DNA from 2 places in the Aureimonas sp. AU40 genome. Region 2 is predicted to be linked to the other one. Evidence: riboswitches for the same ligand, from Rfam matches in the RefSeq annotation. Region 2 holds a riboswitch; the other holds the start of a gene.

Region 1 (3,375 bases), on a different contig from region 2:
GCGCGATGCGCCGGGCGCGGCGCGCGAAGAGCGCCAGTGCGATCGCGAAAGCGACCAGAAGCCCGATCAGCGCCGGCTGCATTCCGCTTCCCATCATGTCTCACTCGCGCTGCGCGTCAGACGAAATGCTTGGAAAGCTTCAGCCCCTGGGCCTGGTAGTTGGAATTGAGGTCGATGCCGTAGAGTCGGCTCGGCAGCGAGGCCATGCGCTCGTAGATGAGGCGGCCGACGATCTGGCCGTGCTCCAGAATGAAGGGCACATCGTGGCTGCGCACTTCCAGCACCGCGCGGCTGCCCGTGCCGCCGGCCAGACTGTGCCCGAAGCCGGGATCGAAGAAGCCGGCGTAGTGAACGCGGAACTCGCCGACCAACGGGTCGAACGGCGTCATCTCGGCGGCATAGGCGGGGGGCACATGCACCGCCTCTTCGGACACGAGAATATAGAACTCGTCGGGATCGAGCACGAGTTCGCCCGTGCCGGAGCGATGGATCGGCTCCCAGAAGTCGAGCACAGGCTGCGCGGCGCGCTTGTCCACGTCCACCACGCCCGTGTGGCGCTTGCCGCGATAGCCGACGAGACCGTCGGCATTGCCCAGGAGATCGATCGACAGGGCGATGCCGCCGCCCGAAATGTTGGCGTCCGCCGTGCTGGTCAGCCGGTCGCTGGCGTGAAGCGCGGCCAGTTCCGCTTCGCCGAGCTGCGCGTCGCCGGTGCGAAAGCGGATCTGGCTGAGGCGCGAGCCGGGCCGCACCACGATGGGAAAGGTGCGCGGGCTGATCTCGATGAAGAGCGGACCGCGATAGCCGGCCGGCACCTTGTCGAACTCCTGCGCGCCGTCCACCATCACGCGGGTGAAGATGTCGAGCCGGCCCGTGGAGGATTTCGGATTGGCGGCCGCGCGAACCTCAGGCGGCAGCGCCAGGGCCTCCTGCAGCGGCACGACATAAACGCAGCCCGTTTCCAGAACGGCGCCGCCCGTCAGGTCGATCTCGTGCATGGAGAAGCGCGCGAGCTTGTCGGCGACGCAGGCGCCCCGCCCCGGCAGGAAGCTGGCACGCACGCGGTAGGCCCTGGAGCCCAGCCGAAGGTCCAGGCTCGCTGGCTGAATCTGGTCGGCGTCGAAGACCCTATCGGCCGTGATGCCGCCCGCCTCGAACAGCGCCGCAATGTCTCGATCAGGAAGAATACCGCCGGTCATGCACGGGTCCTACAGGCGTCGCGGGGAAAAATCGAGATGGATCGACGCCCGACCTTGGGGTCACGGTTAAATTCGCGCCCCGCTGCGGCATGGCGGCGATTGATTTGTGGCCGGCCGCGGCTTATGCGTCTTGCCGTGGTGATTTTGCCGGCCGGCTTGCAGCCACGTTAAACAACTCGCTAAAGGGCCGTTTCTCGAGTTCTCCCGAGCGGTTCCGAAGGCGTAGCCCTTCATGAAGTCGGCCCTCGGAGTGATCCTCATGTCCAAGCCCGACGAGACATCGCGCCTGCGGCCCGCCACCCAGATGGTCCACGGAGGCACGATGCGCTCCGGGTTCGGCGAGACGTCCGAGGCGCTGTTCCTGACGCAAGGCTTCGTCTACCCCACCGCCGAGGCGGCCGAGGCGCGCTTCAAGGGCGAAGAGCCGGGCTATGTCTATTCCCGATACGCCAACCCGACGACCCGCATGTTCGAGGAGCGGATGATGGCGCTGGAGGGCGCCGAGGACGCGCGCGCCACCGCCTCCGGCATGGCCGCGATCTCGACCGCGCTGCAATGCGCGGTGAAGGCGGGAGACCATGTAGTCGCCGCGCGCGCCTTATTCGGTTCCTGCCGCTACATCATCGAGACCGTGCTCGGCCGCGCCGGCGTGTCCTCGACGCTGGTGGACGGACGCGATCTAGACCAGTGGCGCGCCGCCGTGCGACCGGAGACCAAGCTCTTCTTCCTGGAAAGCCCGACCAACCCGACGCTGGAGCTCGTCGATATTCGGGCCGTCGCCGAGATCGCCCATGCGGCGGGCGCGGTTCTGGTGGTGGACAACGTCTTCGCCACGCCCCTGCAGCAGAAGCCGCTGGAACTCGGCGCCGACGTCGTCGTCTACTCCGCCACCAAGCATATCGACGGCCAGGGCCGGTGCCTGGGCGGCGTCATCCTGTCCTCGGCCGAGTGGATTGAGAAGAACGTCCAGGACTTCTTCCGCCACACCGGCCCCTCGCTCTCGCCCTTCAACGCCTGGACGCTGCTGAAGGGCCTCGAGACCCTGCCGCTGCGCGTCGCGCAGCAAACGGCCAACGCCGCGCGCATGGCCGACGTGCTCGCCGCATCGCCCAAGGTCGCGCGCGTGCTCTATCCCGGCCGCGCCGACCATCCGCAGGCCGAGCTGGTGAAGCGGCAGATGACGGGCGGCTCGACCCTGATCGCGGTGGAGCTGGCGGGCGGCAAGGAGGCGGCCTTCCGCTTTTCCAACGCGCTCCAGATCATCAAGCTGTCGAACAATCTGGGCGATGCCAAGAGCCTCATCACCCATCCCGCCACCACCACCCACAAGAGCCTGACCGACGAAGCACGGGCGGAACTGGGCATCGGCCCCGGCCTCCTGCGCCTGTCGGCGGGGATCGAGGACGGCGCCGATCTGGTGGAGGATCTGGAGCGGGCGCTCGCCGCCGTCTAAAAACGCAGGCGGAGCCCTCCTGCCCTTCGCCTCGGCTTCGCCTTGGTCGGAAGGCAGAAAGGGCTTCGAAAAACCCCATCGCGGGCCGCTTCGGCGGCCCGCCACCTGGCAGGCAAACGTTCAGACATGTATAAGGCGACGACGCGGCACATCACGGTTTGCGTGAGCCCGAGCTTTCTTCCCGACCAGTCCGACCCCGAGGACGGACGCTGGGTCTTCGCCTATCGCATCGAGATCGAGAACGGTTCGCGCGAGACGGTGCAGCTGCGCTCGCGCTACTGGCACATCACCAACGGGCGCGGGCAGGTGGAGGAAGTGCGCGGGCCGGGCGTGGTGGGCGAGGAGCCGATCCTCTCGCCGGGCGACAGCTTCACCTATACGTCGGGCTGCCCGCTGGGCACGCCGTCCGGCATCATGCGCGGCTCGTTCCGCATGGAAACGGCGGACGGACGGGCCTTCGACATCGAAGTGCCCGCCTTTTCGCTGGATGCCCCGGAGGGCGTGCGCGTCCTCAACTGACGCGGCGCCTATCGATCAGTGCTTGTCGCCGTGGCTCTGACCGTGGCTATGGCCCTGCTCGCTCTCGCGGCCATGATCGTGGTCGTGATCATGGTGGAATTCGTCCGGCGAGAACGTGTAGGCCTCGCCGCAGAATTCGCAGGTCACGTTGATCGCCCCGTCCTCGACACTCTCGGCGATGTCCTCGGGCGAGAAGTTCTCGAG
Region 2 (3,375 bases):
ACGACGCCCGGCGGCAGAAGATCGCCGATCAGTTCCATCAGGACGAGGATCGAGAGCGGCGTCTGCTCGGCGGGTTTCAGCACCACGCAATTGCCGGCGGCGAGCGCCGGGGCGAGCTTCCAGACCGCCATCAGAAGCGGGAAATTCCAGGGAATGATTTGGCCGACCACACCCAGCGGTTCGTGGAAATGGTAGGCGACGGTGTCGTGGTCGATCTCCGACAGGCTGCCTTCCTGCGCGCGCAGGCAGCCGGCGAAATAGCGGAAATGGTCGATCGCCAGCGGAAGATCGGCGGCGCGCGTTTCGCGGATCGGCTTGCCGTTGTCCCAGGTCTCGGCCGTGGCGAGCTGGTCGAGATTTTCCTCCATCCGGTCGGCAATGCGCAGAAGCGCGAGCGCGCGCTCAGCGGGGCTGGTGCGGCCCCAGCTTTCGGCGGCGGCATGGGCGGCGTCGAGCGCGCGCTCCACATCCTCGGCCCCGCTGCGGGCCACGTCGCACAGAACCCGCCCGTCGATGGGCGAGTGGTTCTGGAAGGTGCGCCCGTCCGCGGCGTCCGTCCAGCGGCCGCCGACGAAATTGCCGTAGCGCGCCTTGAACGGGGCCGAGCGGGTGGTGATCGGTAGCTGGATCGTCATGGAACCTCCTCATTCCTCGCGATGAGCAAGAGAAGGTTCCGCCCCATCCGGCGGGCGCGCAAGCAACGGATGGACCGGGCGCCTCGGATGTGGTGAAATTTCAGGGCCATCGTTCAAGCATTCGATGCAGCGTGCGACAGTAGAAGTCACCGGTGTCGCAAAATGCGACAGTGGGACGAAGCGGAGAGATCATGGAACAGAGCGATATGACCTCGGCCCGGCAAGCCTTCTTCAAGGAAGGACAGTTGCCGAGTGCTGCGGTGCGACATTCTGTATTGCGATCTTGGTTGCGGTGCAGCGATCTTGGCCTTGCCGAAGCCCGCGCGCCCACTCTTCAGCCGCTGACGGAGTCCGAACTTCGCCTGCTGCACCAACGTCACGACGCCCTGCGACGCCTCTGCCGGCCCGAACTGGAAATGATCGCGGGCGAAGCGCGGGACACCGGCAGCGTCGCGATCCTGACGGACAGCGAGGGCATGATCCTCGACACGATCGGCGACGCCGGCTTCGCCTCACGCGCGGCCGAACTGGCGCTGCGCCCCGGCGTTTCGTGGAAGGAGGCCAGCACCGGCACCAACGCCATCGGCACGGCCCTGGCCGAGCGGCGCGCCATCGCCGTCAACGGTTCCGAGCACTTCTTCTCCGATCACCGCGTGCTCAGCTGCGCCGCGACGCCCATCACCGATCCGCGCGGCGCCCTTATCGGCGCGCTCGACCTGACGGGATCGTCCAGCCGTGGGCATGGCCATGCGCTCGGGCTGATACGGCTAGCGGTCGACCAGATCGAGCATCGCCTGTTTCGCCGCCATTTCGAGGACTGCCGCCTTCTGCGCTACCACAGCGACCCCGCCATGCTGGGAACCAGCCGCGAGGGCATTCTCGTTTTTCGCGAAGACCGGTTGGTCGCGGGCAATCGGCGTGGCCTGTCGCTGGCCGGCCTTTCGTGGGACGCGCTCGACGAGGTGCTTTTCGAAACGATCCTCGCCGTCGAGGAGTCGCGACGGGACGGGCTTCTCCTGCGCCTGTCCTCGGGCGCCTACGCCGTGGGCCATTGGGATGCGGACCATGCCCTGCCGCGTGGCGGCGATCTCGGCCTCGACGCGCGCCCAGTGGGCGAGGGGACGGCGGCGACGCTGGAGGAGCGCGAGGTCGAGGCGATCGCGGCCGCGCTCGCCGCCGCCGACGGCAATATCAGCAAGGCCGCCCGCCATCTCGGCATCCACCGCAGCACGATCCACCGCTACCGCAAACAGGGCCTGATCTGACCGGAGGGCGAAGGCTCGCATCGGCTCGAAGTCTTCGAAAGCCTGCGGTTCGGCCATCCGACGCTCACTGATCTCGGTTCGACGGGGGAGTTGGGAGGCCGGCATCCTCGTGACGCAAAGCCGCCATCCGACGCAGACGTGGTGAAGCGGCCGTACGGTCTCCCCGATAGCGGACATTGCCGGGCCCGGAATTCCGCGATAAGCATCGCTCCGCATCAAGAGTTGGGGCGACGCCCGACGCCAACCTGCCGATCCGGGCAAGGTGGCACTCCCGCAAGGGAGGATGTGGCCGATCCGGCAATCCCACGGACCTCAGCCACTCCAGTCGTCCCCCGAAGAGAGGACGACGACGCGTGCCGATCAAGATTCCCGACCATCTTCCTGCCCGCCGGACTTTGGAGGCGGAAGGCGTCGCGGTGATGGGCGAGGCCCACGCGGTGCGGCAGGACATCCGCCCCTTGCGGATCGGTCTCCTCAATCTCATGCCCGACAAGATCGGCACGGAAACGCAGATCGCCCGGCTCCTGGGCGCGACGCCGCTGCAGATCGAACTGACGCTGGTTCGCATCAGCGACCACGTCGCGCGCCACACCTCGGCGGACCACCTGTCGGCCTTCTACAAACCTTGGAGCGAGGCGCGGGCCGAGCGCTTCGACGGCTTCGTGATCACTGGGGCGCCGGTGGAGCACCTGCCGTTCGGCGAGGTGCGGTATTGGCCCGAGCTGCGCCAGATCCTCGACTGGACGCAGACCCATGTCCACGCGACGCTGACCATCTGCTGGGCGGCACAGGCGGCGCTGCAGCATCTCCACGGCATTCCCAAGCACCCGCTCGCCGCCAAGGCCTTCGGCGTGTTCGCGCAAACCAACCTCGCGCCCGCCTCGCCCTGGCTGCGCGGCTTTCCCGATCGGTTCGACGTGCCCGTCTCGCGCTGGACCGAGGTGCGGGAGGCGGATTTTCCGACGGATGGCGGCCTGGTCACCCTGGCCCGCGCTCGTGAGACGGGCCCCTGCCTCGTCAGCGATCCCCGCCACCGGATGCTGCACATGTTCAACCATCTCGAATACGAGACCGACACGCTTGCCAAGGAGTACCATCGGGACGGCGCGGGCCCTTTGCCGGTGGGCTACTTTCCGGATGACGATCCCGCTGGCGCGCCCGAGAACCGCTGGCGGGGCCACGCGCATCTTCTGTTCGGGAATTGGATCAACGAGATCTATCAGACGACGCCGTTCGACATCGGCCTCGTCGGTGCGTCGTCCTGATTTCCCACAGGACATAAGACTTGTCGGTTTCGCCTGGCGACCGGTGAGGGCAGTCACGGACATCACCACGCGGCAGGATCAAGTCGTCGATGGGATCGAACTCGTCCGGCGTCAGCCTCCCGGCTCGCGAAGCGGCAGGGTGCGTCAGGGGCGCACGCGGCGGGATGATTTCCGCCTCGCCGGTGTTGTCCCCGATGCCGGTCGAATGAA

The links. Region 2 has a riboswitch for S-adenosylmethionine ahead of AUL32_RS19910 (homoserine O-succinyltransferase). Riboswitches for the same ligand answer to the same signal wherever they lie in the genome.
Region 1: it holds a riboswitch for S-adenosylmethionine, as region 2 does, so the genes downstream of both, AUL32_RS07550 (O-succinylhomoserine sulfhydrylase) here and AUL32_RS19910 (homoserine O-succinyltransferase) in region 2, are expected to answer to the same signal.

The regions. Positions count from the first base shown of each region.
Region 1 covers NZ_BBWL01000022.1:58,246-61,620, reverse strand. The annotation lists gene AUL32_RS07560 (DUF2726 domain-containing protein) at 1-97, opposite strand, end outside; gene AUL32_RS07555 (2'-deoxycytidine 5'-triphosphate deaminase) at 117-1,199, opposite strand; SAM riboswitch at 1,325-1,402, shown strand; gene AUL32_RS07550 (O-succinylhomoserine sulfhydrylase) at 1,432-2,652, shown strand; gene apaG (Co2+/Mg2+ efflux protein ApaG) at 2,779-3,171, shown strand; gene AUL32_RS07540 (Hsp33 family molecular chaperone) at 3,187-3,375, opposite strand, start outside.
Region 2 covers NZ_BBWL01000052.1:64,834-68,208, reverse strand. The annotation lists gene adh (aldehyde dehydrogenase) at 1-635, opposite strand, end outside; gene AUL32_RS19915 (sigma-54-dependent Fis family transcriptional regulator) at 923-1,900, shown strand; SAM-I-IV-variant riboswitch at 2,108-2,215, shown strand; gene AUL32_RS19910 (homoserine O-succinyltransferase) at 2,254-3,165, shown strand.